3 regions of the Paenibacillus sp. FSL W7-1332 genome follow, and region 1 is predicted to be linked to each of the others. Evidence: riboswitches for the same ligand, from Rfam matches in the RefSeq annotation. Region 1 holds a riboswitch; each other region holds the start of a gene.
What was found. Region 1 has a riboswitch for cyclic di-GMP ahead of MKX98_RS25375 (hypothetical protein). Riboswitches for the same ligand answer to the same signal wherever they lie in the genome.
Positions count from the first base shown of each region.

Region 2: another riboswitch for cyclic di-GMP. It lies ahead of MKX98_RS33570 (S-layer homology domain-containing protein); the one in region 1 lies ahead of MKX98_RS25375 (hypothetical protein).
Region 3: another riboswitch for cyclic di-GMP. It lies ahead of MKX98_RS17520 (amino acid adenylation domain-containing protein); the one in region 1 lies ahead of MKX98_RS25375 (hypothetical protein).

Region 1 covers NZ_CP150209.1:5,627,196-5,637,589, reverse strand. Annotated here, with positions in the region: gene MKX98_RS25410 (DNA polymerase IV) at 1-11, opposite strand, end outside; partial or broken gene MKX98_RS25405 (DNA polymerase IV) at 267-1,091, opposite strand; gene MKX98_RS25400 (hypothetical protein) at 1,112-1,498, opposite strand; gene MKX98_RS25395 (2-phosphosulfolactate phosphatase) at 1,618-2,325, opposite strand; gene MKX98_RS25390 (MFS transporter) at 2,523-3,833, shown strand; gene MKX98_RS25385 (phosphosulfolactate synthase) at 3,946-4,812, shown strand; gene MKX98_RS25380 (YitT family protein) at 5,064-5,648, shown strand; cyclic di-GMP riboswitch class I at 5,794-5,888, shown strand; cyclic di-GMP riboswitch class I at 6,094-6,188, shown strand; gene MKX98_RS25375 (hypothetical protein) at 6,350-6,658, shown strand; gene MKX98_RS25370 (LuxR C-terminal-related transcriptional regulator) at 6,746-7,078, shown strand; cyclic di-GMP riboswitch class I at 7,207-7,295, shown strand; partial or broken gene MKX98_RS25365 (class I SAM-dependent methyltransferase) at 7,499-8,182, shown strand; gene MKX98_RS25360 (acetoacetate decarboxylase) at 8,459-9,208, shown strand; gene fabG (3-oxoacyl-ACP reductase FabG) at 9,211-9,972, shown strand; gene MKX98_RS25350 (acyl carrier protein) at 10,011-10,256, shown strand; gene MKX98_RS25345 (beta-ketoacyl-[acyl-carrier-protein] synthase family protein) at 10,274-10,394, shown strand, end outside.
Region 2 covers NZ_CP150209.1:7,402,570-7,412,963, forward strand. Annotated here, with positions in the region: gene MKX98_RS33560 (carboxypeptidase regulatory-like domain-containing protein) at 1-880, opposite strand, end outside; gene MKX98_RS33565 (hypothetical protein) at 1,091-1,240, opposite strand; gene MKX98_RS33570 (S-layer homology domain-containing protein) at 1,403-6,502, opposite strand; cyclic di-GMP riboswitch class I at 6,737-6,824, opposite strand; gene MKX98_RS33575 (CehA/McbA family metallohydrolase) at 7,421-10,394, opposite strand, start outside.
Region 3 covers NZ_CP150209.1:3,932,228-3,942,621, forward strand. Annotated here, with positions in the region: gene MKX98_RS17520 (amino acid adenylation domain-containing protein) at 1-1,100, opposite strand, end outside; cyclic di-GMP riboswitch class I at 1,306-1,400, opposite strand; gene MKX98_RS17525 (hypothetical protein) at 1,975-4,758, opposite strand; gene MKX98_RS17530 (methyltransferase domain-containing protein) at 5,237-5,797, opposite strand; gene MKX98_RS17535 (hypothetical protein) at 5,805-6,005, opposite strand; gene MKX98_RS17540 (glycosyltransferase family 4 protein) at 6,027-7,259, opposite strand; gene MKX98_RS17545 (glycosyltransferase) at 7,256-7,987, opposite strand; gene MKX98_RS17550 (hypothetical protein) at 8,023-8,619, opposite strand; gene MKX98_RS17555 (alpha/beta hydrolase) at 8,934-9,623, opposite strand; gene MKX98_RS17560 (GNAT family N-acetyltransferase) at 9,895-10,394, opposite strand, start outside.

The sequences.
Region 1 (10,394 bases):
TCAACGAGCATGACCACACGTTTAGATGATTTCAACACATATCCCTCCTTCTTTTAATCCAAGGACGCGTATGTCATAGAATCAAACTCCGACCATCTATGTTTGTCAATAGAACACGTCCTTCATTCGACTAAAAATGAGCATAAATAGATAGAATTATGCTCATTTTTTATTTGTGCTCTATATCAAACAACTTGAAAAATATTATTCCTCCAAAGAATTAAAAGATTAGACCCTTTATGCACACATGTTTTTATATAGATACCCAACAGTACGACCTTGATTTCTTCCAGCTTGGTATAATCGCGAGGGAGGGTCATCATGTGTCCAACCGATTTAGGGTCAACCTGGTGCGTGCCTGGCCTTACCGGGCTATCATCGATTCCGTTGGCAATTCGCCAGTACATCTCGGCTGAAATATCGGAATTTTTACCGAATTTACGGCGCATCATCTGCTTCAATTTAGCAAGAGGCGTCTGAGCCACGCTGCCGATCGTGGGCAGCCCCATGACGTTAAAGTGGCGGGTCATCTTGCTGCCGGCCATAAACATGCAGCTGACGGGCAGTTTCCAGAGGGTATCCGGAAGCGAGTCCTTGGACAACGTGTAGATGCCGGACGGATTTTTCTTGGCGTAGTTATCACAGGCGGTTTTAGCCAGGATTTTGGTTTCGCCGATGCCGAAGCGAGCGTACACACCCGTGGCATCCATGACATGACGCTGAATGGTTCTGGCTAACTCATCCGGTGTGCCGAACAGATGCAGCGAACCGGTAACGTCTAAAAATTGCTCGTCGATACTGTAAGGCTCAACTAAATCGGTATAACTCTTGTATATCTCCGTGATTTGCATCGAGACGTCAATATACTTCTGCATCCTGGGTTTGATGACGACAAGGTCGGAACACTTGGATAGTGCCTCTCCTAATCGCTCTGCCGTCGTTATTCCTTTTGCTTTAGCGAGCGGACAAGCAGCCAACACGATGCCTGAACGTCTTTCCGGATCCCCTGCAACGACCAAAGGGCGGTTTTTATACTCGGGATGGTCTGCTTTCTCAACAGATGCATAAAAGGACTGGCAATCCCCTAACATGATCACTCGGTTAGATGATTTCACAGCGAACTCCCCTTATCTGCGATTTTCAGCCCCAGGTAGGTGTACGATCTCTGCTCGATCTCTGCCTCAATTAGCCCCCACAGTATAGACAGCTTGTGATGATACCCTCTGCAGATGAATTCAACCTCAATGCCAAGCTTTGTTTTTCGATCCTCGTAAACCTTAATGGCGTATTCACGCATTTTCCTGCGAGCCAGAGCTAAATCGGATAATGCAGCTGCCTGCAAATGGTCGATCATCGCATTCGTTAGCTCCGGGGTCTTTAAATCTGCTCTACATAGGATCGAACGGTCATGCTCTAACACATCAAGTAAAAGGGGTAATAAAATATAATCCTTCACCAGTTGGGTTTCATCTGGTTTCAACCCAATACTCAACATCATTAACCACCTCATTGACGGGAACGTTTGTTTGTATTATATGCGAACACTCGTTCTTTTATCAATGTAAATTATACCCTTATGATGAGGAATCAGAAACTCACAAGCGGTACCTGGCATAATCAGTGATTAAAGACCCCTACCTGGAGCCTTTCAATCAACGGATGGTTTTTGTTCAGATTCACTTTCATTACAAAGTCGGAAGGGATCTCTTGGATGCAAAACGAAATATCCTCCTGTAAAAATTCCGGTCTTTCAATATCGTAAAATTTCCCGGCCGCTTCTGACTTTCGAATTCGCTCAATGGTTTGTTCGGCAGATATACGATTAGTGTCTTGGAGAATTTCCGATATATATTGTGCGCAGGCCAGATCATCATCCCCTGACGGATGCGAAGCAATTACATTAATCGTCATGTCATCGTCTCTTAATAAGTTCCTCTTTATAAACTCTGCGGTTGTTCTTGCATTTGTGAACCCGGTAACGAATAGATGCTCGGTGCTCAATGCATTTAGGGTGGCTGTAACTCCATTGGTTGTCTTTTGGATCAGAAATTTCTCCCGAAGATCGAAGTCATGTAAACGCGCAGGCGAATTATCCAGCTCAAACCCCGGAATCGGCAGACCCTGTATCTCCCCCGCCAATAAAAAGTCAGGATAGATTTTCTTTAGACGCAAGGCATCGTCCAGAGTTCCTGCCAGAATGATACCCTGAACCCCATGGATAAAGGCATAGTGCGCTACGGTAAAAGCCCTTATAACATCAATTACAATATTGATGTGTGATGCGTCCAAGGTGTGATGGTGTCCTTGAATAATCTGTATCGGCATGTCGTATCCCCTTTTCCCCGGCATAATGGGCTATTTTAGTAACAGTATATTTGCCCAAAACCAAGGAGTGCTCAGATCCTCTAATGGATTCAGCAGCAGCGATGGAATATTAAATCCGGATGTGGTGATAATTAGGAAGCATGGAAATAAAGAAAATGTTCTGTTCTACACGAACTTCAAGTCCGAGGAGCGATACCATGGAGAAGACCAAAAAGCGAAAACTGAATATCAGCTTTCATAGCGATATCGACCTGCAGACCGACTCCGAGGAGACACAAGACAGCGAATCCACCGGAAAATCAAAAACTTCTACCGGTTCAAAGGGTCAAGTGTGGGAATTTATCGCACTGGCAACGATCCCGATCGTGCTCGTTTTTGGCAATTCCATGCTAGTTCCGGGGCTTCCTGAAATGCAAAGGGAACTGGGTATCAGTAAATTCCAAAGCAGCTTGATCATCACGATTTTCTCCTTGGCAGCTGGCTTATTTATTCCGATTATTGGTTATTTGTCCGATCGATTTGGACGCAAAGTTATTATTATACCCGCCCTGATCATATATGGAGGTGCCGGTATTCTGGCAGGATTCGGTGCTATTTGGAACTCTTTTGGGGTGATTATTACCGCGAGGGCGATTCAGGGGCTAGCGGCCGCCGGAACAGCACCGATTGCCATGGCGCTCGTCGGCGATTTATACGATGGCGGGACAGAGAGCAAGGCACTGGGACTAATCGAAGCCTCCAATGGCGCCGGCAAGGTACTCAGCCCGATCATCGGCTCCCTGCTTATGCTGATCGTATGGTATGCTTCCTTCTTTGCATTTCCCGTGTTCTGTGCACTATCGTTGTTGGCCGTCATTTTTATGATCAAAGAATCAAAACAACATTCAAAGCAAGAACTAAGGAAGTACCTTGGAAAAATCGGGGACATCTTTAAAGAAAAAGGCCGCTGGCTCATCACTGCTTTTTTTGCCGGTTCGCTGGGGCTATTCATTTTGTTTGGCATACTGTTTTATCTATCCAACATTCTTGAAGACAAGCCTTATAACATTGACGGGGTCGTGAAGGGCTTGATTTTGGCCATTCCATTACTTGGGATGGTTATCACTTCCTATACGACGGGAAGCTTGATCAAGAAGAATGGCCTGTTGATTCGTTGGCTGATGAATATCGGACTGATTGCCATGACCCTGTCTCTGGCAGCTACACTTTTCTTTTTTAAGAACATTTATGTGTTTATCGGGCTGCTGACAGTCAGCTGCATCGGAACCGGAATGCTTCTTCCTTGCCTGAATACGATGATCACCGGTGCAGTTGAGAAAAGTGAGCGAGGGATGATTACATCCCTTTATAATAGCTTGCGATTTTTGGGAGTTGCAGCAGGGCCGCCCTTGTTCGGGTGGATGATGGATAAATCGGATCAGGTTGTTTTTATAACCGTGTCTTCACTATCTTTGGTTACTCTAGGTTTGGTGTTCTTTTTGATTAAGCCGCCTCGGCAGATCGGATGACCGTGACGAATCCCTATGACAAAAGATGGGCACCTGTCAATGGGTATGAGCATATTATGCCAATGTCATTGGATTAAACGACTAAATCAAAAAGAATTGAGGAGATCCTAGAATGAACAGTTCTCTGCGAACAGTTTGGCCCATGGAGATATGTGATCCGAGCGGGCTGCGCGAAAATCCCGAACACGGCAAAAAAGACCACGACACCTACGGGGTCATGGAACGCGGGATGACGATGGTTATTGATAAAGGCCTGGGTAGAAACATGTTCTCAGATGTGATTGAAACAGCCTCGGATTACATCGATTGTGTCAAATTCGGTTTTGGGACGGCTCCGCTGTATAAAACGGAAATGCTGCTATACAAAATCAATCTAGCCAAACAACATGGAATCACGGTCATGCCCGGCGGGACCTTGCTTGAGACAGCCGTGCAGCAAGATGTCGTCCCCGCATTTTTTAATACCGTTTGCCGTCTTGGATTTAACGCGATAGAAGTATCTGACGGCACGATTGAGATGTCGCGAAAAAAACGAACGGAACTCATTCGGGAAGGTAAACAACGCGGACTTCGGGTTTATACGGAGTATGGTAAAAAACAATCCGGTTCCCACATCGACGCCGAAATGCTCGCGTATACAATGGAAGCGGATTTAGACGTAGGCGCGGAGTTTATCATTGTTGAAGCGCGCGAGTCTGGACTAGGCATCGGTATTTACGATAAGCATGGCGAGTGCCAGGAAGAAATGATAAATAATATCATCGACAACGTGTCGGATGCAAGAAAGCTGATTTGGGAGGCACCTCTTAAGCAGCAGCAAGCGATGCTTCTCCGCAAATTTGGATCTCATGTACATTTGGGAAATATCCAACCCACCGAAGTGCTTTCCCTTGAAACGATGCGCCGGGGTCTTCGTCAAGATACGTTTGAACTCGGGGTGAGAGAGAAACAAACCGATGGATTTTGTTACGTAATTTAAACATAGACCAAACCACAAGAGAATGATAAATACTAGCGGGCTGCCTATGGATATCTCCAGAGTCAGCCTATACATATTTTCGTTAAAAAGATCTATCCCGGTATCCCCTCCAGGGAACAAGCATACACTTAAAAAAGCAGGACTAGCTTGTTACTCTAATCGATGAAGGATGATTCCGTGTGAACTTACAGATCCTACCCGGGCGGAAGAGCCCCTTTTTCTATCGTCATGCTTCCAAGAAACTTTTCTACATTACCGCCGGCTCCATCATTCAAGGTTTTGCCATGGCCATGTTCTTGTTTCCTCACGCCATTCCTTCGGGAGGAGGAGCAGGGATCGCGGTGCTTCTGAACCATGCGTTTGAGATCCCGATGAGTCTCGGACTGTGGCTGGCTAATTTTATTTTCCTTGCCTTTACAGTCCCTTATCTTGATGGAGTCAGTGCCTTCGGGACCATATTTGTTATAACAGTGACGTCCGTTTCCGTTAATTTCTTCGAGGTGTTCCTAGAACCCCCGTTCGGCAACGTATGGATCGATCTTCTATTCGGCTCGGTTATTCTCGGAACAGGTGTCGCCATCCTCATAAAGCAGAGGGTATCGAATGGGGGAATCGGTTATGTTGCCTTAGCCATTTATAAGTATAAAAGAATCAACCCGGGCACCTCATTGTTCTGGATGAATGGAATCATATTCGCTTTCGCTGCCTATGTGATCGATTGGAAAATTATTATCCTTGCAGTTGTATGCCAGTGGATATCGACCCGGATCATTAACTGGATTCACCAGTTCCCTCCCCCGAAATCGGTCTATCAACCCGCTTGGCGCAAAAAGTGATTCTGTATACGTGTAAGAGTGATTTACAAATCTAACAAAAATATGGGAATTTGGGTCGTACGACCTATATTAAATGAAAAACAATGTAAGTTATAGTTTGAATAAGTCATAACATGTTTGGATATTCGACAAATTCATACTCTTCGTACGACAATAGCAAACCCGCTGAAAAGCGGCGACGCAAAGCTACAGGGGCTAATGTGGATCTGCTTAAGACCGTGATGCCAGCCAGCTGCCGAATACGACGGAAGCCTCCGTCTCTTCTTACTAGTTTTTCCACCTATGTCTTTAAGCTGATGGAGGCTATTTGTGTTGTTTATTAAATTTTATGAAAGGGGGACCTGTACTAGTCTTAACAGTCTTATCTACCTGAAAAGGGACTTTAAATATATTGAAAGGCAGGTGAATCGTAGATATAATTTTCGGCACACAATCGAATCGTTTCGTACGATAATAGCAAACCCACTGAAAAGTGGCGACGCAAAGCTATAGGGGCTAATGCGGATCTGCCTAAGACCGCGATGCCAGCCAGTTGCCGAATACGACGGAAGCCTCCGTCCTATTTTGCTATGGTTATCTTAATGGATGGTGGTTTTTTATTGTTTATTTTCGCTTATAAGCTACCGAATTCAGAAGCGGAGATGACTAGAAGATCGATTTCATTATTAATCACTTATTCTTAAAAGGAAGAAGGGAAAATAATGGGCCGTAGAACACTGCTGGAAGCAAACGATCATTTTCCTAATATCCTCAGTATGTCTGAAATAAAAGGAAGGTTGATTGAACGGAAAGAAATTTTATATTTGCTGCAAGAGGAAACCAGGAATATGAACGATTTGCTGTCCATACCTTATTTATTTGTTATAACAGATACGGATGGTGCCGTTATCGATTATTGCGGCACGGATTTGTTAAAAGGATATTTTGAAAGAAATAATATAAAAAAAGGCACATCATTTGCGATGAAAACCGCAGGGGTCAATGCCATTTCTTTATCGATGGAAAATTAATCGGTTTCTGTCGTAATTGGTACCCGGCACACCAACCAATTGTTTGCCGAGCTGTCATGTGTATGTACGCCAATTCGAATAAAAAATGTGATTATAGGCTACCTTGGCCTGAGTTTTCATTATTTACACGAGGTTACATTTGCCATACCACTCATTGAACACCTGGCTAAAAATATTGAAGAAAAACTGCCTCAAAAGGACCCCATTCTACAAAAAGAGCTGACTTATTCTCACTTTGACCAATATGAATTAACAAATCGTGAGAAAGAGATAGCTTATGGATGGCTGGAAAATAAAAACGTACCTGAAATTGCGGGCATTTATGGGATTAGTCAAAGCACGGTCCGTACTTTTATTAAAAAGATATACGCAAAGACGAGCGTTAATCATAAAGGAGCATTCCTTAGGAAATTTACTTAAAATTTAAATTAAAATACATAAGTATAAACTACCCAATTTTGGGTATTTTTTTTGTTTAAGTCGAATTTTATACTTTAAAGTAAGTTGTCGTTGAAGGATTAATGAACATTTTGACAATTTCATACTTCGTACGACAATAGCAAACCCATCGAAAGGTGGCGACGTAAAGCTACGGGGACTAAGGTGGATATAAACACTATGCCAGCCAGTTGCCGAATACGACGGGACCCCAGTCTATTTAATCATGGCGGGGGGTTTTTGTGTTTTGAGTGATATTGCTAAAGGTGGTGAAAAAATATAAAAATGTCTAATTGTAGTCTTCAGAAGATTAGAGGCAAACTATCTCACCAAATATCGTCAGCAACCTATTCTACATATTTATGCCTGTAGGGATGTCTTCTTGGGAGGAAAATCTAGAGTATGGACAAAACTAACAAAAAACATTTACTTGATGATGTTGAGACGAAGATTAATCAAGGTCTTTTCTCTGAAGCATTTAATGCCCTTTATCATGGATTAGACAGCATACGCAGACATTCTTCAAAAAAAGATTGGAAGCAGTTTATTGCCCAATATCGTCAACATGCAGTAAGCTATTTTTTCTTACAAGAACCGTTTTCTCGTCGAGCATTTGACAAACCGCGCGGTTATGCTGGTGATCCCGTAATGATGGATTCCATCTATGACTTCGACAAAACAGCACCGCCACCTTACGAGGGCAGACAAGCAGAAATTTCCGAGCTTCTCAACTACGAGCTTAATCGTATAAGTTATGCAAATGATGCTGTTCGCGAAAGAAAACGTATATTTTCCAGCAAGATTGACGAAACAGCAGAACGAGTTGCGAACCCTTATATTCTCTCTTTTCCTAGCGGCCATTTGAGAGAAGTATTGGAAAGTGTCGCGGTTAAGAATAAACGCATTGGGAAATTTGTTGCTATTGATCAAGATCAGGAGGCCCTTTCGGTTGCAGCGGAAATCATAAAAGACTTTGGCGAAACGATTCCTGCCTCCATAGTTGACATCATTGAAAATGAAGTGCCTCTTCCTGGATTTGATTTTATATACAGTGTTGGTGTATTTGATTATCTGCCCAACGGAGTTGCCAAAAAATTAGTTAACGAATTATTTAATTTGCTCAATCCCGGAGGTCGATTGTTAATAGCCAATTGGCTTCCTGATACCCCCTCTATTGCTTATATGGAGGCAGCGTTGGATTGGTGGATCACTTACCGTACCAAGGAGCAAATGCAAGAGTTAACCGAAGCTATACCAGAAGAAGATATTCATCATATTGATATTTTTGTGGAAAAATACGAGGTTGTTGTTTTTATGGAAATTGAGAAGGCGGGAGAAGTGAATTCTTTCAAAAGGAAAGGGATGGAACTATTGAAACTGCATGAGGTACGCAAGCAAATGTCGACTCCATTGGGAGCTCCTGCTTATCCTGTTGGACCTTATCATTTTCGTAACCGGGAATACCTGAACATTCTATATCGTACCGACACGGAAGCCTTGAGACGTGTAGTCCCTGAGCCGCTTGAAATTGATGAGCCTTTAGTCAAATTTGAGCTCATGTACATGCCGGATGTTACCGGTTTGGGGGCCTATACAGAATCTGGCCAGCTGATACCGGTGAGCTTTAATGGGGAGAAGGGTGAATACCAGCACGCGATGTATGTGGACAGTCTTCCTGCGATCGCGGCCGGACGTGAGATCAGCGCATATCCGAAAAAACTGGGCTCTCCAAAACTGTATATTGATTCGGACACATTAGTCGGTACGCTGGACTACGGGTCTTTACGTGTAGCCACCGCAACGATGGGATATAAACATCAGGCTCTCGACCCGGAGCAGGCCCGCCAAGAGATTTGCCAACCGACATTTATGCTCAAAATTGTGCCGAACTATGATGGAACTCAGAAGGTATGCCAACTGATGCGTACTCAGATCAAAAATCTGACCATTCATGGTGCCTGGACGGCCCCAGCCCGGCTGCAATTGTTTGCCCATGCGTTGGCCCCACTGGCAGATCTCCCCGTGCTTGAGGTTGTATCAGCTTCGCATATTGTTACTGATTTGGGGTTATCCGCGCCGGATGTCATTTATGACTATTTGGCGGAACATTGAAAGTGGATGGGGGGATTAGAATTTTAACCGGAAAGAATTTTTTAGTAACAGGCGGTTCGAGAGGTATAGGAAGAGCAACAGTAATAAAACTGGCCGAGCAGGGAGCTAATGTTACTTTTACGTATAAAGAAAATGAAGCTGCTGCAATGGAATTGTGTAATTACGTGGTGGATAAAGGAATCGGGAAAATAACCTGTATTCAAGCGGATTCAACCGATCCTTTAGTCGCTTCCGAAGTACTAGAAACGGTCTGTAAAGATAATTCTCAACTGGATGGTTTGGTAGTTAATGCTGGAATCACTAGGGATAGTAATTTGGTGATGATGGATGAAGAGAGCTGGAGTGAAGTGATTTCTACTAATCTAACGGGGACTTTCAATTATTTAAAAGCAGCATCATTTAAGTTTATTCGACAACGTTCAGGTTCAATCGTTTGTGTTAGTTCAGTAAATGGTTTGATTGGAGTGCCTGGACAAGCTAACTATTCCGCTTCAAAGGCTGGTCAAATCGCATTGGTTCGGTCACTCGCACTTGAAATAGCGAGATTTAACATCAGGGTTAATGCAGTTGCACCTGGTTATATCAATACAGATATGTATCAATCCATAAGTGAAAAAATGAGGCTTTCCAAAGAGAAATCTATTCCTCTGGGAAGGCTCGGAGATCCGGAAGAAGTTGCAAATGCAATATGCTTTCTATTATCAGAACAGTCTTCATATATAACAGGTTCGGTATTAAATGTAGATGGTGGTTGGAATGCATAAGTATTTTAAATGAATTTTATACCTGGAGGGAATTAAAAATGGAAACAAAAGAACTGAGAGATGAATTGACAAAGCTGGTCGCAGACGTTATTGAAATCGATGAATTCGCAGATGATGACAATTTTGTAGAGGATCTGGGTGTCGATTCCATGGTGGCCCTGGAAATTGTGTATGAAATAGAGAAGAAACTCAAAGTCGTTATACCGGCAAAGCATATCAAAGAGATGGAGACCCTGAATGATGTCATCAAGATGGTTAGTGAAAAATTAGATTCAAAATCATAATTTGTGGGGGATTTATAATGGCTAACAGAGTTGTAGTAACTGGGCTAGGTGTAATATCACCTATAGGTGCGGGAGTTCGGGATTTTTGGGACAAGCTTTGTCAGGGACAAAATGGAATATCAGAAATTACAGCTTTCA
Region 2 (10,394 bases), 1.8 Mb from region 1:
GCTTCATTGTTGCATCAAGCACATCAAAAGAGGATGGCGTAGACTGGAAGGTCAAATAACCATCTTGATAAGCTGGGACGATCACATACCACCAAGTCCAGCTCCCATTCTTTGGCCAGTTGTTTCCTGTCAAATTGATGCTGTACGCCGGCGTAACATCCGGATTCTTTAGCTCATACGATCCCCCGAAAACCGAGATAGGCTTCGTATCGCCGTAATTCATGCCCGTTACATCTGAATTGGCAGTGGTTTCAAAGCCGAAGGTAACCGCTCGTCCAATACCATTGAAAAAACCATCGTCACCATCAAATACAATCCTGATGCTATTTGGAGTGAAATAAGCGGTACCAAGCTTTTTCATGCCTGAATCAGTCAGTGCATTCAGGGTTTTAGTAGCTGTCGGCAGCACCACTTCCTTGAAGTAGTCATCCCTTTTTAGTTCGATCCAGTCACCCTTTTGAATGTATTGGTTTGGATCCGCATTAGTCGGATCAGCGTCATCACCATTCACTGGCACCTTGAGACCTTCCGACTTGAGCGTGAATGGCTGTCGGCCCTGGATCGTACCGCCTGGAGCAATGTCAGTTCCCTGCGTCACCTTCAGCGGAAAGTTTGAATTAGCATCCATGAACACCACCGTTTTGTCCATCGGTGCTGCCATCATCACTATGGAATTGTTCGGCACATCGTACACCGCCTCAGTAACTGACGGCGGTTCGTCCTCGCTCGGCGAATTGGCTTCGTTAACGGCCACCACCCCGGAATCGCTTGGCGCGCTATCCGCATATCCAGTGACAGAGAACGCCACTGTCTGCAAGACAAGCATAATTGCCAGGCAGAAAGAGAGTATTGCTTTACCTATGCTGCGTTTTAGTTTCAAGACACATTTTTCCTCCATTCCCGAAACTGTTGAAATTTTAAGCGATAGTAAGATCATCGACCCGATAAATCTCAACCGAATAGACATCTTCTATTTGCTTGATCCCAGCAGCCCCTTGCATCATCGAAATCATGCGGAGTTCCCCTACTTTACACCTCCTACCTTAGCCCTAATTTCCACATTCTTTTTCATAGTTTAAAAACCTAATCTCTACAAAATCTCTACAACCTGAAGATTTACCTTCACTTTACAAATCTCAATAATAGATTGGGAGGGATTATCATGAGGGAGGGCTCGGCTCTTCAGCCCGAACTCTTCCCACTTCGCCGGATCGTTCGAACCTCCCAGCTTTACGAGCATTGGGATTAGCCATCCTTCGCATAGCATCAATCGCCATCCAGCGGGATACTGGATAAGATCAGTACTTAGGGACGACCTGAAAGTCCAATATGCATAATTAAAATAAATGAAAAAACAACCATTGACGACTCCATGTCATCAATGGTTGTTTACATTACTCCATTATTTATCGATCAGGTTGGTCACTTTCAGCATTCTTGCGATCAGTGCGGTTACCTCGGCACGTGTCATTTGCGCTTTCGGACTAAGAGCTTCCGGCCCGTTGCCTTGAATAATTCCCGCATAGATCAATTGGGTTACATCTGCCTTTGCCCAAGCCGCTACATTGGCCCCATCCGTATATTGTGCCAGCGTAGTAGCAATCTGCTCCTGATTTGGCACATCTTCGGATTCAATCAAACGATACGCACGAGCAATCATAGCAAAACCTTGCTCTCTCGTAATTTGCAGACCGCCTTTGAAGTTGCCGTCATTATAACCGCGAACGATATCAAATTCATTCGCAATGGATACAGCGTCCTTATACCATATTGAGGCCGGTACATCAGAGAAATTAGCCTGCGATGCATCCTGACGCATTAAGCCCAGGCCCAACACGACAATCTCAGCAAATTCCGAGCGTGTGACATAACGATTCGGCGAGAATGTATTATTACCGTTGCCTTTCAGACTCAGTCTTGCGGCAATGTTGTTGACATCCTGTTTGCCCCAATGGGATTTTACATCCTCGAAATCCTGAGGATTCCAGATGACCGAGTAAGTGCCGCTGCTGCGAAGATCATTGATGAGTGCGAAGTAACGGTTATTGACCTTTGTTACGACCGTCGGTACATGGAATACGCTGCCGTCCGGATTAACGATAACGCCTGTCGTAATCCGGTTCGGATCTACGCCTTCCGGAATTGCGATGTATTTTGGCGCATAGCCGTTCAATAATCCCGTTCTATCCGTTTTTCCGTCATGCATAAAGGCCAAATCGAGGTCGACCGGATGCACAAGCAGTTCATAACCGCCTTGAGCTGCCTTCTCGCGGGCAAGCTTAGCCAACTCATCGCCAGAACGTTTGATCTTGATGTTTGCCGCAATGTCGCTGATCGGAGCATTGCCGAACTGCTTGCTAATCGCGTTCACATCGAGTTGTCCTGCAGGAACCGGATAAATCGCCAGCACATCTTCAATATCCAAGCTGGAGCCGGTATCAGAAAGCTTCTTCAGATCTTCAACCGTCAATCCTCGAACTTCAACATCGCCGTTACCCGGTACGCTAATGCCGAGTTTATGTCCTTTACCGTCCGCAAGAATACCGGACAGTTTGTCCTTATCGATCGTAACCGTCGCTTGACCACCGTTTACCGTGCCCGAAGCGAACGATACATTCGAACCGTTAATGGTTATTACGATGTTCCCCGGTTTCACCGTGTTGTCCGATGTTGGTGGAGTTGTTGGATTAATTGTGTCCGAGTTACCGCCACCATTATTGCTACCACCATTGTTGCCACCGTCGGAGTTGTCATTACCGGACGCTTTCTCACGAACGATGATATAGGTATACTCGTTAATCAGCTTATTGGCTTTGTCATAGACGCCGACTGTGATCAAGTTCTCACCTTCGATAAGCGGAAGCTTATTCCACTTGTCGGCAGAATACTCTAGACCATTCACGATGATTTTAAACTGGGTATCGTCCGGATATTTTGCCACTGGATTCAGGCTGATGCCGTATACATCATTCGCAACAGTTCCGTAATAGTTTTTGTTCTGGTTCGGGTCGAACGGTGGAGTTAACTCGATTTCTCGATTGCCCCCATTTGTTAGACCAAGAAGGTTAAGATCATCCAGTTCCCCACCCAGCTTCACAAGGTCCTTCTCTGCTTGTTTTAGAGCTGCCAACGCTTTGTCGACTTCATCTTGCGTTGCTGTTGGATCGCCCAGTACATCTTTTGCCGCATTCATGGCTTCTTGAAGGGCCTTCCAGCTCGCTTCGGTATACTCGGTTTCTACCAGGTTTTCGGCTATAATCTCGTCAACCTTTTTTTGCAGTTCGGTTTTGTCGACTGTAACCACTGGCGTCAGCTCGTTTCTAGCTTTCTCCAGAGCTGCCAGTGCTGAGTTCACTTCGTCTTGCGTTGCTGCTGGATTGTCCAGCACTTCTTTTGCCTTCGTCATGGCATCGTCAAGTGCTTTCCAGCTTGCTTCGGTATAATCAGTCTCTACCAGAATCTCGGCTGTAATTTCATCGTACTTCCCTTGTAGTGCCGTTTTATCTACTGTTTTTTCAGTTAGATCTTGTCGAGCTTTCTCAAGCGCCGTCAGCGCTGCGTCGACTTCGTCTTGCGTTGCTGCCGGATTGTCCAGCACTTCTTTTGCCTTCGTCATGGCATCGTTAAGGGCTTTCCAGCTTGCTTCAGTATACTTAGCCTCTACCAGGTTTTCGGCTGTAATTTCATCGTACTTCCCTTGTAGTGCCGTTTTATCTACTGTTTTTTCAGTTAGATCTTGTCGAGCTTTCTCAAGCGCCGTCAGCGCTGCGTCGACTTCGTCTTGCGTTGCTGCCGGATTGTCCAGCACTTCTTTTGCCTTCGTCATGGCATCGTTAAGGGCTTTCCAGCTTGCTTCAGTATACTCGGTTTCGATTAAGTTCTCGGCTGTAATCTCGTCGTACTTCCCTTGCAGTGCCGTTTTATCTACTGTTTTTTCAGTTAGATCTTGTCGAGCTTTCTCAAGCGCCGTCAGCGCAGCATCGACTTCAGCTTGCGTTGCTGCTGGATTCTCCAGCACTTCTTTTGCCTTCGTCATGGCATCGTTAAGTGCTTTCCAGCTTGCTTCAGTATACTTAGCCTCTACCAGGTTTTCGGCTGTAATTTCATCGTACTTCCCTTGTAGTGCCGTTTTATCTACTGTTTTTTCAGTTAGATCTTGTCGAGCTTTCTCAAGCGCCGTCAGCGCTGCGTCGACTTCGTCTTGCGTTGCTGCCGGATTGTCCAGCACTTCTTTTGCCTTCGTCATGGCATCGTTAAGTGCTTTCCAGCTTGCTTCGGTATACTCGGTTTCGATTAAGTTCTCGGCTGTAATCTCGTCGTACTTCCCTTGCAGTGCCGTTTTGTCTACTGTTTTTTCAGTTAGATCTTGTCGAGCTTTCTCAAGCGCCGTCAGCGCAGCATCGACTTCAGCTTGCGTTGCTGCTGGATTCTCCAGCACTTCTTTTGCCTTCGTCATGGCATCGTTAAGTGCTTTCCAGCTTGCTTCAGTATACTCGGTTTCGATTAAGTTCTCGGCTGTAATCTCGTCGTACTTCCCTTGCAGTGCCGTTTTATCTACTGTTTTTTCAGTTAGATCTTGTCGAGCTTTCTCAAGCGCCGTCAGCGCAGCATCGACTTCAGCTTGCGTTGCTGCTGGATTCTCCAGCACTTCTTTTGCCTTCGTCATGGCATCGTTAAGGGCTTTCCAGCTTGCTTCAGTATACTTAGCCTCTACCAGGTTTTCGGCTGTAATTTCATCGTACTTCCCTTGTAGTGCCGTTTTATCTACTGTTTTTTCAGTTAGATCTTGTCGAGCTTTCTCAAGCGCCGTCAGCGCTGCGTCGACTTCGTCTTGCGTTGCTGCCGGATTGTCCAGCACTTCTTTTGCCTTCGTCATGGCATCGTTAAGGGCTTTCCAGCTTGCTTCAGTATACTCGGTTTCGATTAAGTTCTCGGCTATAATCTCGTCGTACTTCCCTTGCAGTGCCGTTTTATCTACTGTTTTTTCAGTTAGATCTTGTCGAGCTTTCTCAAGCGCCGTCAGCGCAGCATCGACTTCAGCTTGCGTTGCTGCTGGATTCTCCAGCACTTCTTTTGCCTTCGTCATGGCATCGTTAAGTGCTTTCCAGCTTGCTTCGGTATACTTAGCCTCTACCAGGTTTTCGGCTGTAATTTCATCGTACTTCCCTTGCAGTGCCGTTTTGTCTACTACTTCAAATTGTCTAGTCACAGTTTCCGACTGATTGTTATTTATACTAGCTGTAACATTGACCGTATATGCACCTGTATTCAGGGCTTTGTCAACTGGGAACTCCCAGTTTCCGTTCGCGTCAGCAGTCCTCTCCTCAGTGATGATAAATGTCGGGTCTGCTGCACTAACGATCTTAATCGTTACTTTCGCAAAAGGTTCTGTTACACCGCTCAATGTCGGATTCGTCCCTGTTTTCTCGCCATTGGTACTTGGTTGGCTTAATTCGTTCTTAAATGATTTCCATACCAAATCATTATTGCCTACACCATAACTTGCAAGAAGATGACCGTTATCGGAAAAAAGGTTCTCCAACCCCGTCAAACCGGCTCCGGCTGCCACTCCAAACTTACTTCCCACAGTCATGCGATTATGGGCTGTAATACCTGCTTCTCCGGTAAAATTATTGTCTAGAGCAAGGAACATATTGCCTAGCAAAACAAGGTTTCGCTCAGTTTGTGGGCTCGATCCTGTATTCCCCGAGATGTGTGCTGTACCGGAAAGAACGAATCGATTATCGTTGCTCGACGAGAGCTCAACCCCTCCGCCCCTATTGTCAGTGATTTTACCTCCGGTCATAATGAACTCTGCATTTTTAACAATTAAGACCGCACTCGAGCCTGAAGTCGTATGTTTATTACTTGTGATTTCTCCACCTTTCATTTCTATAACCGCTCTAGTTGTGCCTTTACCTTCGAAATAGATTGCGCTCCCTCCAAAATCGGAAGGACTGTTACGTAAAATAGCACCCTCTTCAATGATCAGTCTCCCCCCATAGACATTCATAATTCTGCCTTGGAAAGTACCTCCACCGAAGCTGGCGTCAATGATAATATTTCTTAGTGTAAGCTGGCCCTGCTCAAGATGAATAAGGGTGTCTCTATCTCCTCCCGGCTCACCGCTTGCAGCACCCTTTGCCGAGCCGCGCTGAATGACAGCGGCATTTACTGCATTAGGGTCTGTCGAAATCGTAACACTCTTGTTTTGGTGAAGATGAAGATACTTCTTGTCAGCATTGATTGACAAATCGATATTGTTCAGGACATATATCGTTCCCCCGTCAGGAACCTCTTGATAGGCTTTGTACAAAGTAGCATAAGGATTATTTTGGGATCCATCACCTGTGGTATCATCGCCTCCGCTAGATACATAAACTTCCGAAGAAGCAGCATAAATGACTGGCATTCCTGAGCTTACCCCAAGGCCCGTGAAGACAAGGGTAAAAATCAGAAACATAACTCCAATTTTCCGCAAATTAATGTTGTTGCTTAGCATTTAGATCCATTCCTTTCTTGGTGTGAAGTTTTCCATTTTCACCGTAGTGACGGCCCATTTCCACCTCTTTTTCACTACTTTTTCAACTGCTATGTCAGGGTCTTAAGAGCTGCGTATTCGACTCAGAAAAACCGATAGACTTACGGCTATTTCACAGCACTCGACTCCTTCAATAGAATAACTAAAAACCTCCATCCAAAAAGCAAATGCCAATAGACGGAGGTTTCCATCGTATTCGGCAACTGGCTGGCATAGGTCAATAGCACCATTAGCCCCTATAGCTTTGCGTCCCCGCTTTTCAACAGGTTTGCTCTTATCGTACGAGCTTTATATGTAATACTTGGTAGAAAAACTACTTAAATTTTGATTCTTTTTTCATAAAAATACAAGGTGCTCAGGTCTTATGTTTGTTGTATTTTATCAAATTATGTCTAATATAGTGCTTTGGTAGCTTCTTTTGACATTATATGTGGCAAATCTGAACATATCCTGAATAATAAGCTTGTTATAGATAGAGTCTTAAGTATGCAAAAAGTCTCTTCACCTGGGGGTTCTCTACCATCGCGAATTGTATCATTCACTTCTATACAAAAACTATACAAGCCAGGGACTTGAAAGATGAATACTAACAAAACAAAGTTGTAATGCCAGTAGATTACCCTTTTCAGTGATATAAAAGGGTTTGCTATTCCGATAAAATTTCTTTAAATGTCAACTGCTGTTTTGATCCTGCGCTTCATAACGAGGTCTATCAGCGAAAAAATACGAAGTTGGAACCGGAACCAGACATATAAAGAAAATGAGCCCGGCATAATTACCGGACTCATTTCATTAAACTGCCCAATACCTGGGGTTCCTTTAATCGGGTCTTTTATTTACCTTTCCCGGCATAATAAATGTCGTTCCGCTTAAGCAGTCTCATAGCTTCACCGCCATAAATGTTAGGAAGGTGGTCGTGATCCACCGCTCCCCCGTTCCGACAAAGACCGAAGATGTGAACGGAAGCGCGGCTTCTGCATCCACGCCTTGGGTGACCCCCTCCATATCGATTTGCTTCTGAGTCAAGGTTAGCTCATAGAATGAAGTCAAGCCCTCATACTCTGCCGTGATGAGTACGGTTCCTTCCGACTTCGCCGTCACTACACCGCTAGCGCTGATCTCCGCTATAGTTGGATCACTGCTTGTATAGATGACGTTTGCCTCCACCTTTTCACGGCTTCCATCGCTGTACACTGCGGTAGTCACCGTTTGGGCATTCTCTCCAACGACCAGTACAACCGGCCCCTCGAGCTCAATCTCAGTCAGTGTAACCGGTTCGTCATTGTCGCCTGCTGATACCGATTGTAAAAGAGGTCGTTTAGCCATATCGTCCCATCTCCAAATCGCGTTAAAGTCCCACCCTAGCCTATCTGTATAGGTGGATGGAGTCTCTATTTCACTTTCAGATAGGCCTAATCCTTTAAGGTTTGTCAAAGCTCCTTCAGCGACACCTTCTTTATTCACTATCATGCCGTCAAATGCATAATTATTTTCGAGCGTAGCGGTGTGCCCCGCAAGAACTCGTCCCATCACCCGGTTTGCCATCGTTGGCGCCGTAACCGAAGGGCCCAAGGCAATGACATTTCTGACGACCGTATCATTGTATCCGTATCCAGTCACTCCGCCCGCATTGCTCGTCATCGCTCGAACGGTTCCAGACGCATACACGTTTTCTGTTAGGCTGCCCGAGTTCGTAATTCCGATTAGGCCGCCGGCCTGACTTACCTGAGCGGTTACATCCGCGGTTGAATAGCTGTTTCTTACGATGCCATTGGAATAGCCTACTAGCCCCCCCACTGTGCTGGAGCCTGTAATGGAGCCGGTTGAGAGACTATTCTCTACCTCGCCATTGTTCGTATTGACGAGTATGCCTATTCTGCTTCCGCCAGTGACGCTGGCATCGATCATGGCTATATTTTTAATCACTCCGCCATTAAGATGGAATAAGCCGCCGCTCGAAGAATGAAAGTTAACTATTTTCTTCCCGTCGCCATCCAAAACACCGATGAACGAAACCACTTTAAAAAGCGATTCAGCCGGTTGTCCGGCGTAATCCAAATCATGGTCCAACATATACTTTTCCGCCGGGAAGTTTTCCATAACGTTCAAATCAGCAATGGATTTGATTCTGTAATAACCTGCTTCATTTCTTTCTAAAGGCACGACAGGCTCGCTTGCCTCTTCGGGATTACTGTTCAAAACCGGACGCTGTAAAGCATCATTCCACATCCAAACCGACTCAAAATCCCATTTCAATATATGGATATACGTATTGGAATCTTCAACCTGTTGCTGGGATAGCCCTAAACCTTTTCTGTTGTCAGCAGCGGCAATACTTTCGCCTTCTACATCCACAATCATGCCATCAAACGCATAATTATTCTCAAGCGTTGCGGTATGCCCCGCAAGCACTCGTCCCACCACACGGTTCGCCATCGTCGGCGTTACGACTGAAGGATTGAGAGCAATCACGTTTTTAACAACCGTATCATTATAGCCGTAGCCAGTCACTCCGCCTGCATTACTTCTAAGCGCCCGAACGGCTCCAGATGCATACACGTTTTCCGTTAAACTGCCTGAGTTTGTAATGCCGATCAAGCCGCCAGCCTGGTTCAACTGGGCCGTTACATCTGCTGTAGAATAGCTGTTTCGCACGATGCCATTGGAATAGCCCGCCAGACCGCCCACGGTGCTGGAGCCTTCGATTGAGCCCGTTACATAACTATTCTCTACCGTTCCGTTGTTCGTGTTAACGAGTATACCGATATTACTTCCGCCAGTAACGCGTGCATTAACCATGGCTATGTTTTTAATCGTTCCGCCATTGAGATGAAATAAGCCGCCATTTTCTGATTTGAAATTGGTTAAGGATTTATTATTTCCATCAAATATGCCAAGGAAAGGCGTCCCCTTAAATAAAGGATCAAAAAGCTGCCCTTCAAAATCAAGATCGTTTTCCAATATATAATTTTCATTTGGAAATTCTGAAATGGTCTTTAATTCACTAACCGAACGAATGATGTAGTACCCATCTTCATTCCGATCAAGCTTCGGCTTTGGAATATGGTTTTCGTTAATTTGTTCCAAATTACTTTGCAGTAATGGACGCTTGGCATCTTCATTCCAGATCCAGATCGAATCAAAGTCCCAACCAAGGGTCTCCATGAAAAAAGCTGGCTTCGTGAATGCTTCTGCACCCACCCCCTGTCCTTTTTCATTGTTTGGATCAGGGACCGTAACGTTCTCACTGCTAACAAACATATTTTCATCGGCGTAATTATTGACTAAAGTTGCCTTATCCCCAGCTAACACTCTGCCGACAATTCGATTCGATGCCGTACCTGTAACAATCGATGGATTTAATGCCATACTATTTTGAATGACCGTATTGTTATAACCGTATCCGCTGATGCCGCCAGCATTGGATTCTTCTGCTATGACGGCTCCCATGGCATAGACCTGTTCGGTTATACTCCCCCGATTCGTAATCCCGATCATGCCGCCGGCTTGCTTGCCCCGTGCATTAACTCGAGCTGTTGAATAACTGTTTCTAACGATACCGTTCGAGTAGCCCACAAGACCGCCAACTGTAGAATTGCCTCGAATAGCTCCGGTACTGTAGGCATATTCCACGATTCCATCATTCTGATCCACCAGGATTCCAACATTGCTCCGGCGAACATCAATGTCTGCATGGATGATTCCTACATTTCGAATAATTCCTTCATTAATGGCAAAGAGACCTGCGCCGCCTGAGGAGATCATAACGTCTGTAATCGTATGCCCTTGCCCATCAAACGTACCCGTAAATGGAGTGCCATTTGCGCCAATCGCTTCGAAAAACACGCCCTTC
Region 3 (10,394 bases), 1.7 Mb from region 1:
TAGGCTAGACTTTGCGAGGTTGCTGCAGATATCGTATGGGGACAGCTGTCAAGGCTTAGCTGCGCGTTGTCCCAATAAATTACTTTTCCCTCAAATGCTATGTCAGGCTTCCAACTGGAAGGAGCCAGTAAAAATCCCGCTCGACTGTCCTTGAGCATATATTCGATTCTTTCGCACGGAAAATCGGCTTCGATGGGCATATAAGCGCCGCCAGCTTTCAATTTGGCTGTAAGCCCGACAATCATATTGACAGACCGATCCGCGACAATGCCAACGACGCTCTCCGGCTTAACGCCGTGATCCTGCAGTGCTTTTGCAAGCTGATTCGCGCGTTCGTTCAATTCCCGATAGGACATCTGATGGTCCTCGATCATGACCGCCGGGCGATCGGGGGTTAAACGGACCTGTTCCTCAAACAAGTAATGGACCGTTTGGCTGGAAGGATAGTCCGTCTTAGATCCGCTGAAAGCCTGAATCTGTCTCTCCTCTTCTTCCGACATCATACGTATGTCGGCAATCACCTTCTCGGGGAAATCAACTACTTCATGCACGATTCGGCTCAAGTGGCCGCTCATCTGCTCGATCGTTTCTTTTCTGTAGGAGCGGGCCGAATATTCAAGGTGTATCATGATAAATTCCTTCTTAAAAGCCGTCAAAGCAAGCTCAAACGTCCCCAGCTGATCGGATTCATAAGGAGTGGCATTGGCGTTTTGCCAAGTAAACGCCGCTTTGATGAACGGGTTGCCGCTCAAATTCTTTCGCATATTCCGATCTTCGAGTGCTTGCATCGTGGTATGCTTGACTTCTATCAGAAACTTACCTAATGGCTTATGTACAGTAGGAGAGTAACGTATAGGAAACATCTGTCTTTCCAACAGATACCCAATTACAGGATCATCCTCGCCGGTATATTTGGCAAGCAGGATCGAATAACAAGCCATAAGTGCCATATCCACAGTTATTCCGAAATTGAACGCAAGTTCATGGAGTTTTCGGGTCGTTGCAAAATCAAGGGAAAAACGAACCTGGTTTCCTTCATCGTCGGCCCATCCCCCCCTCGGCAATTCGTCAATTGATACATCACAAGTCGTTTGTTCCATGACCATCAACCTCCCGGATAATCGATTCATTAATGTCTGATTGTTAACGAACAGAAAAATCCTCTTCGCATTCTGCGATCAAGTAATGTCCCCCTTCAACCCCAAACTAGTTTTTTATAGCGAAGCCACCGTTGTTTTTTGGAACGTCAAAAAAACCCCTTTCTTCAATTCAAAATAATGAATAAAACGGAGGTTTCCCGTTGTATTCGGCAACTGGCTGGCATTGCGGTCGCAGTAGATCCCGCATTAGCCCCTATAGCTTTGCGTCGCCACCTTTCGGTGGGTTTGCTATTGTCGTACAAAAATAGTATTTAAATTGTAAACCATGATTATATTATGTATTCGATTTACAATTACTGTATCTTGTTTCCAAATGAAAATCGATAGGTCTTTTGTTCAATATTGTCTTTCAAGAATGGTTTTGATGATATTGATAACCCTCATGAAACACTAGGTCGCGATAGTTAATCTTTACTAATTTTTTCCACTCCTCGACTTCACTACACTTCACTTAACTATGTATTAAAGCTATTCTGTTCAAAAGAAAGGCTGCGATTTTCTGTAATTACTTGGATATTAGATGATGGCTGATCAAGAAAATAGTTCTATTTTTTAACTTCACTCCTATATCCATTGACCTAATTGCGACAGCAGAAATCATAAAACCCTATAACTTTTGCCTCTTGTCAAACGGGACTAAATTACCGTCTTTAACTGGTAAGGACATCTCGCTTCCGATCAGAAAACTTTCATAAGTTCAACCCACTTGGTAATTCCATCCTTCAAGTTCCCGGTCTAATGGATCACTGGATAATAAAATAAAGAGCCGTTGTCCAGGACAACGGCCTCATATTGCTATATGTCATGAACAGTTTTACAAAGGTCCGGTTATTTTCACCTTGATTTTATTGGATTCAACCGTTACCCCGTTCAATGTAATTCGAATCGACAACTCGGCTTGCCCCGGATGCTTGGCGATAATCTTTCCTTTGGGGTCGATCGCCGCCTTATCCGGACGGCTGCTCAAATACTCAATGTGAGCGCCGGATAACTCCTTAGTCGTTCTTCCTCTCTCAAGGAAGACTTCGTAGGAATAACCGACCTCATCTCCCGGGTGAAGCTGGAGCGATTCAGCCTCGAGCTGTACTTTGTCTAGCGGCATGACCAGATTCGGGTCGCTATACTTCATTAGCTCGCTGCCATATTTGAAATAGAAATTGCCAAAGTCGTCCTGCGCCAGCTTTTCCGCATTGCTCTCCAACAAGATGGACAGCGATTTGCTTGCTGTGTCAATCTTAAACATCTTGCTCGTATAAGTATGGTCAGCAACATATCCCGTATAAATGGTACCGTACACATTGCCGTCCGTTCCAATGGTCAATCGAGGATTGCTGTGTGCATAATCTGCTGTAGGAAACATATCCTCACTGTAAATAATCTCTTGGCGTTCCGTATCATAGATGAACAGAGCCCCCAGCGCCATTCCCCATATGTTACCGTCCGGGCCCCATATCAAAGAGGTTACTGCTTTTTTGCCCGGAACAGGTACCTGTTCCAGCTCTACTCGGCCTGATGCTGTATCGAAAATGGCAAGTTTCCCCTCTCCGCCGGTCATCGCGCCGGTGGCCATAAACAGCTTTCCATTTTGGTAAAGCAACGAATTGATCGAATGACCGGATATAATGTCGCGCTTCACATCAAACTTTCCGGTAACAGGATTGTAGACGGTAAGTGCCCCGCCTGTTTTGCCTGCAATTGGATAGGAACCGATGTATAACAGGTTTTCTTCCTCGACCCCGAGCATGGCTACGGGCCGGTCTTGCTCCGAACCCAACTGACCCAGCCGCAGCGGGTTATTCGGTTCTGATGGGTCCGTCCGGTTCCAAGGTTTGGCTGGATCGTATTCAAAGAGGGTCGCTCTAGGATAAACGCCGAGATACATCTTTCCGTTCAATGAACCGAACCCTTCGACTTGACCGATTTGAGGATAATGCTTGGTCTCGTTACGGGTCGGCGAGTAAATTCCCATTCCCCCGCCTGAAATGAAGCCCGAAGACAGAATCTGCCCGTCTGTGCTCTTCCCGATATTAAACAATTCCACAAACTGTGCCGGAAACGGAAGCTCCGGCGTCTCAATCAAACCGGTTTCCAGGTTGTAATAAAATGCCCTGCCGCTATTTCCGGCCAATCCGACCAAGGTCCAGCCCGGATACTTTGCCTGATCCAGCTGAACATAACCAAAAGCGACGCCTGCTCCTTTGACATCCACGCCCAGCGAGCCGTAAACCCCCGTATTCACATCATACGAATAAAGCGACCACTGCTGCCCGCCTCCCGGGAGAGTCTCATAATAGGTGTAGAACACCGTTTTGCCGTCTGGCGATATTGGTGAGAATCCCCGGGCATTATAGGCCGTATTTTTATTTACGATCCAGCTGGAGGTATCGGGATCATAGACACACATAACGGGTCCTGGATCCACGCGCACGAAAAGTTTGCCCCCTGCATACCGGAGATCATAAACCGAAGTCATGCCGTTAAATTCAGGCGGATGAAGCGCGGTGGATGTTCCGCTTGCGAGATTGTATTGATAAAGCTTGGCGACATCGGCTCCCCCCACATAGATCACTTGACGATCGGAATCGTAAGCAAGGCTGCGGATATGAGACTCTTTCGAAGAAGTCTTGAAGGATTTAAGGATTCTGGTCTGGTCGGATGCGGGATCATATTCAAACAGCGTTTGGGAATATCCCGTTCCTCCATATACTTTGCCATCTTCCCCGGCTACAAGCGTCCAGATCACGGTATCGGTAGGAACCGGTTTGCCGATCGCCCGCAATGTATCCTCTGCCGGATCATATTGAAACAACGTCCCGTTCGGCGTGCTGCCGATGTATACCTTTCCATCGGAGGCTGTCACAATCGCCCAAGCTGCCGATACGTTGCTTCCGTCAAGCGCAACCAGTGGATGAGTGGATTTCACTTCTTTCGAAGCAACATCCATTACGATGAATTGTGCCGGATCACCCTGTGCGACCGTAAACAAAGCATCCTGGCCATTCTTGTCTTTACCGAAGGCTGCAGTCATCAGGGTTAGACTCGACGATTGCGGTCCCAAATTCGTTAAGTACGGTGAGGACGCATGCGTTTGCAATGTGACGCTGTCAACGAAATACCTGCCGGTTTGATCGCCATTAAACTTGAAGGCGACTTTGACCTCTGCAGCATTTTTAGGTGCCGCAGCAGCCACTCTTAAACTCTGCCATTGGCCTGATGGTTCATCGACCAGGCCGCTCACCATGGAGACAAGCTTTCCGTCTGCATCATAAAACCTGAGGTCTGCTTTGCCGCCTTGACCTTCATCCGAGAGCACACTTGCTGTCATGATGACATTGCCGAATGGCTGGACGGCGTATGCATCGCTGACCGCTCCGGAGCCTGCATCGGGCGACAGGCGTTCCACCTGAAGACTTCGTTTCCCGTCTGCGTACACGGACTCACTTACGGTAATGGCAGCTGTGTCTTCATCGGGCTGCCAGCCCGGCAAACGTCCATTTACTTCAGAATCCTCGAAGCCGCCGTTGATCATAACGTTGGTCAATTCTTCATCTGCGGCATACGTGATCGGCATGGCCCAAGGGGTAATTGCGAACATCATGATAACCGTTAGGACTGCGGCAACTCGACTCTTCCACTTGCTTCTCACTAAACTCTCCCCTTTACGAATAAATTTTTTCCCGGTTAGTAAACGCTTTCAATACGATCTCATCTTATCATATCCCTTTATTTGTATACAAGTAAAATACATGTAAATAACATGTGGACTCACTAGTCCCTTATGAGATTTAGAAATGTTATCATGGTGGTTCCTGCCTCTGATTGCAATATGGATATGCTCTGGCGGCAGCGGTCGAGCTGAGCCTGACCGACAGCAGCGTCAAAATACGGTTGGCAGCCGTTCATGGTCTAACGCCAGTCGGCTCCGTCCTCTGGCGCCGTCATGAATTGAATACAAAAACAGCCGGGAATAACCCCGGCTGCTGCATTTGCTGGACACCCCAACCATTATTGTCTCTACGCCTGTCGATGGAAATGAATGCCTAATGCAAACATTTGTTATTCCATCGAAACCCTTATCACTCCGAAGAAAATAAATACGTTGAAAAATCCCGGTTAATATAGTCTTTAAAATGCCTTTTGGCTTTAACGGGGAAAGCATCAAGCTCCTCGGTAGTCCAGATGCTGCGGTGGGTCTCGAATTCATTGCCGTACACCGTGCCTTGCGGCCATTCCGATCCGATGGGAATGTTAAGCAGAACGTGCTTGCCTCTAGCAATGCTGGCATTCAACAGGGTAAGCGCCTTATCCTTATCGAAATGCTCCAGAACATCGCCCATAATCATGACGTCATATTCTCCGGGCGAAGTTGACGGAATAAATTCAAAAGCATCAGCGATGTGAATTTTATCGTAGAAATACGCATGGTAACGGTCAATGTTTTTGGGGAATATTTCAATTCCCTCCACCCTTACCTTCCAATCCTTACGAAATACCCGCCCTGACCACACATCGAGGAATTCGCGGCATAACATGCCCCAGCGGCCAAATCCAACGCCGACATCAAGTACCGAGGACGGCGATATCTGCCGGAGCAGTTCCACGCAATACGAAATATTTTGCCAATTGGATGTCCCCATATTGTTCTTACCACCCCACTTCTCGTTGAGGCGATGGTTCATCATTCATCATGAGATTGATGATGCGAAAATCTGGAATGGCGTACTCTTGAGGAAGTTTGGCGGCAATCTGATCCCATACCTGTCGGTTGACAACTATATGCGGCTGGGAAAGCTGGGTTAAAAACAACCCGTTGTATCTATCCCCGGGAACGTGATGCATGTTCATAACAAACACCGCCTTTTTAAATTAGGATTGTTTTTTTAGAGACAACTGCTCCGAATAAACCCCTGTCAAATGTTTGATCATCGTATGAAGTGACCGGTTTTTTAAGGCCCACTCCAGCGCATTGTCCCCAAGCCTACGCCGGAAGGAAGGATCCGACAGCAGCTGACCCAAATGCAGATAAAGTACATGCGCGTCTCCCGGAGGAGACAGCAATCCGTCAACATTATGCCGTACCGCTTCTTTTAATCCGCCTGCACTGGAAGATACGATGGGCAGACCTGCTAACTGAGCTTCCATAACGGAGTAGGACAGGGTTTCCATCAAACTGGGCATTGCGAAAATTTCGGCCTGACTCAGCAAATAGGGGACGTCCTCCCGGCTTCCGAGGAAACGAACCGCCGACTGAATACCCATCTGGCGACATAACTCCTCGTATTCATATCGTTTATCACCGTCTCCGACCAACCAGCATTCCCAATCCTGGCGGTCCACGTGCAGCCTGCACAAGGCATTCAACAAGACGTGAATCCCCTTCTCGTAGCTAAGACGCGATGTGCTGATGATCACGGTTTTATCCTTGGGCTTCATGATCGGATTTCCGGAAACCTTACGCATGCTGCTTTGAAAAAAAGGGATGTCGAGGGCGTAAGGAATAAGGACAATTCGATCGGAAGGAGCCCTAAATTGATGGACCATCACTTCTTTAAGCCATTCGGAAGCAAGAAGGACTTTATCGCTTACCGAACTTCCCAAGTATTCCATAGATTTATAGTATTTCCAGACCAAGGAGCTAGTGGGGTCTTCCGAAGAAGTTTTGTTGTTCTCAAGCATATCCCGTACTGTAAGAGCTGCAGAAGCGTGAATGGAGGTCACTAACGGTATTTGTCCTGGTTTTATGCGTTTTATGGCAGCGGCGGCAAGAACGTCTTGCGCGTGTATGATATCGTATTGATCAAGACCGATAAAGGCGAGTGATAACTCCATGCAATACCTGTCGGTCTCCGCTTCCCTGACCCAGGGATGCTCCGCAATCAAAGGCGCGGTGGCAGGGGTTATCTTGTAATCGAACATTTCCTTGAAATGAACCTTCGGAACCTCCTGGTTACTGTTGAAAATATAAAACCGATCCAGTCCGTTCCCAAAAAGATCCACCTGATGTCCCTCTCGTTCAAGCCCCTGCTTCACCTGCAACATATATTTCCATAATCCACCGACGTACGGGATTTGAAAAAAGGTAGCCAGCAAGATTTTCAAGGCTGCCACCCTCCTGTCAGTAATACCTGTCTCCGCTGCTCCAGTCTGTCGCCGTATATGGCCTGAAGGGTCCCGATTTCCCGCTTAAGGGCGTCTTTGTGCTTTAAGGTTCCCATGTTCGGATGATATCGGTAATGCAGAAGAATATCATGCAAATAATGAAATTCGTACCCGGCGAGCACGACCCGGCACCACATGTCGTAGTCCTGCGTGTATTTAATCTCTTCATTGAACATGCCGACATGTTCAAGGAGCTGCCGCTTCATCATGATCGTACAGCCATTAATTGGACATTCCCTCTTCAATCGATCAAGCAGCTCCAGATTCGAAGTAAACGAAAAATTCGGGGCTTCCATGAGCACTAAGTTCCGATCGTTGACGAAGTTGAAGTTTGTACTGCTGATCCATGCCCCACGTTCCAGCATAAACGACATTTGTCTTGCTGTTTTGTTGGGAAGATAAAAGTCGTCCGAACTGAGCCAAGCAATATAATCCCCTTTAGCTTCTCGAATACCGGCGTTAAGGGCGGAAGCCGTTCCCCCGTTGATCTTTCGGATATACCGGATGCGGTCAACATAAGGATTCAGGAGATCCATATGTTCGGTAGACCCGTCATCGACCACAATGACCTCTATCTCGGGATAGGTTTGCGCCAAAGCACTCTCTACGGCCTGTTGAACATAAACACAGTTGTAGAAAGGGATAATAACCGTTACCTTCGGTATCATGTTATCTTAACCTCCTACCCGCGTATTGACCCCGGTTAGGAAAGTACCGGTTTTCCTATCGGACTTTTTATAAATTCATTCTGGGTTAGATAGATCAGCTGATGTACGCTCCATTGAAAGAAGGAAAAAACGGAGGGACCTTCCACTTTTCGCAGCGTTCGCCGTTCGCCGTAATAAATATGACCGCTCGGGGAGCTGTACAGGCGTCCGTTAAGCACCGGGTACTGAAGAAAAAAAGAGGCGTCGATGGTGTGTCCAATCTGCAAAGATTGAACCAAAGAATCCGGGACATGCACGATTTCGTCCATTTGACACCGCAAACGTTGGAAGACTTCTCCAGACTGGATCGGGAATAAACAATTGTCCATCCACAAAAAGATCCCGGATCCACCCCCCTTTACGAATAGCGTCGCCGGGGCGCACTTCGCCCACTGTCCCGTAACCGTCACGCCTTCTCCAAGGGGATACAGGTTAAGCAGCATATCCTCAAGCGGTATGATTTTCCTGGCCATCAGTTTGTAAAAATAAAAAGAATCGATATCCATAATGGGCCGTTTTTGGCCGTGTTCAATCAAAAATACAGCCGAGCCCGAATCGCGGACAAGCGTTCCATCCGGGATCTTGGTAATCATGTTCTGGACATGGTTATTGTAGATAACAATCCCTCCCTTCACCAATCTTTAATAATATACTCTTTGTCTTAGCGGCCTGAGCCGACGCGTGACTATATCTTCAAAAAAAGACTCTTTGCAAGAGTGACTTGCAAGAGTCTTTTCCTTTCAGGAAATCGCATCCATGAAAAGTTATTCGTCTAGACTCGGGACACAAACTTGTACCGAAAAAACAAAAAAGCCGCTAAAATAGCGACTTTCAATATCACAACGCTAATTTCCCCCGACAGTCTCCTATCCGCTATAGCCATATCGGATGTGAAGCGTTCGGAAACTTACAAATCAAGGAACTTTTTTACGGCAGACAAGAAAGCTGGTAAATTATCATCATGCACAAAGTGCCCAGCATCCTGTATCATTACCAACTCGCAATTCGGAATAAGCTCAGAAACTTCCTGCAATTTGTTTTGAGGAATATGACTGGACCCACCGCCTATAATAAGAGTCGGCATGATGATGTCGTTAAGACGCAGCCACCATTCGGGATTAGGTTCATTAAGTTGCCGTAAAATCGAAGGCACTACCAGCCAATCAAACGGCATAGGATCAGAAGGTTCGGCAGGAACTTCGATCGGCTTATCCGGAAAGGGAGGTGGAGTGTCTTCAACGATCAACTTTTCTATCCTCGAAGGATATGTTTCCGAGAAAAGGTAGGATACTGTTCCCCCCATGGAATGCCCAAGAAGCGTAAATCGTTCCAAATTCATAGCATTTGCAAAATGAAACAAGTCATCGCACATCAGTTCAAAAGTGTATTTACCTATTTTTGCGCTCCCACCGTGACCCCGTTGATCTAAAGCTAAAACGCGGTATTTTTCTCCTAATGCAACTGCGACTTGATCCCATGATTCTGCGCTTTTTCCCAGCGCGTGAAGTGCAACAATCGGCGGTGCAGAAGGTTCCCCACTCTCTCGATATTGAAAAGTGCGTCCATTCAATTCTATTTGATTCACACGTGTTTCCATCTCTGATCATCCTCAAACCAATTTGGCCCAATAATAGAAGGCGCCTACTGGAATTTTTAGTATTATTTTATTATTGAATGAACATTTAGTCAATATAAAAATGAGGACTGCATCATATCAGCTGCATTCCTTATCATTTTGCTCGTTACCTAAATAAAGCTGTTGTAAGGAACTTGACTGCTTATAACAAAAAAAGGGTATCCCTCCGTCATCTACTGATGAATTTCGAGACAGCCCCATCTATTTTCATTATTGAGCGTTCGTTTCCCGTTTAGTTAATCAAACTTTTTTGCATATAAATCACAACTTCTGTTCCAATTCCTTTATTTCCATTTTCGTCAATCTGTTCCCAACTGATTAAAAAATCCCCGTGCCCCCAATCCACATAGCCTAATTTTTCATAAAGTCGTTTGGCTTCCGGATTATTTATTCCCACCTCTAATCCTATACACGTACAACCCTTTTCTTTTGCTAAACGTTCGGCTTCTTGGATTATGGCCGTTGCAATACCTTGTCTCCGATATTCATATACTGTTAACCCAGCCTCTAAGAAAGCGCTTTGGGTAATATCCACTAATTTAGTTACAGGTTCATCATTAGGACCACTCCAGCGTAATAAGAAATGGCCAACAGGGGTGTTATGATGCCAAGCGATTAAGTATAGTCCCTCACCTCTCTTTTGTGTAGCATATCGGTTGTACTGAAACATAGGATTACCAGGTGAAAACTGAGAAACAAGGAAACTCAACTGGGATTCTTCTGCTTCTTTTA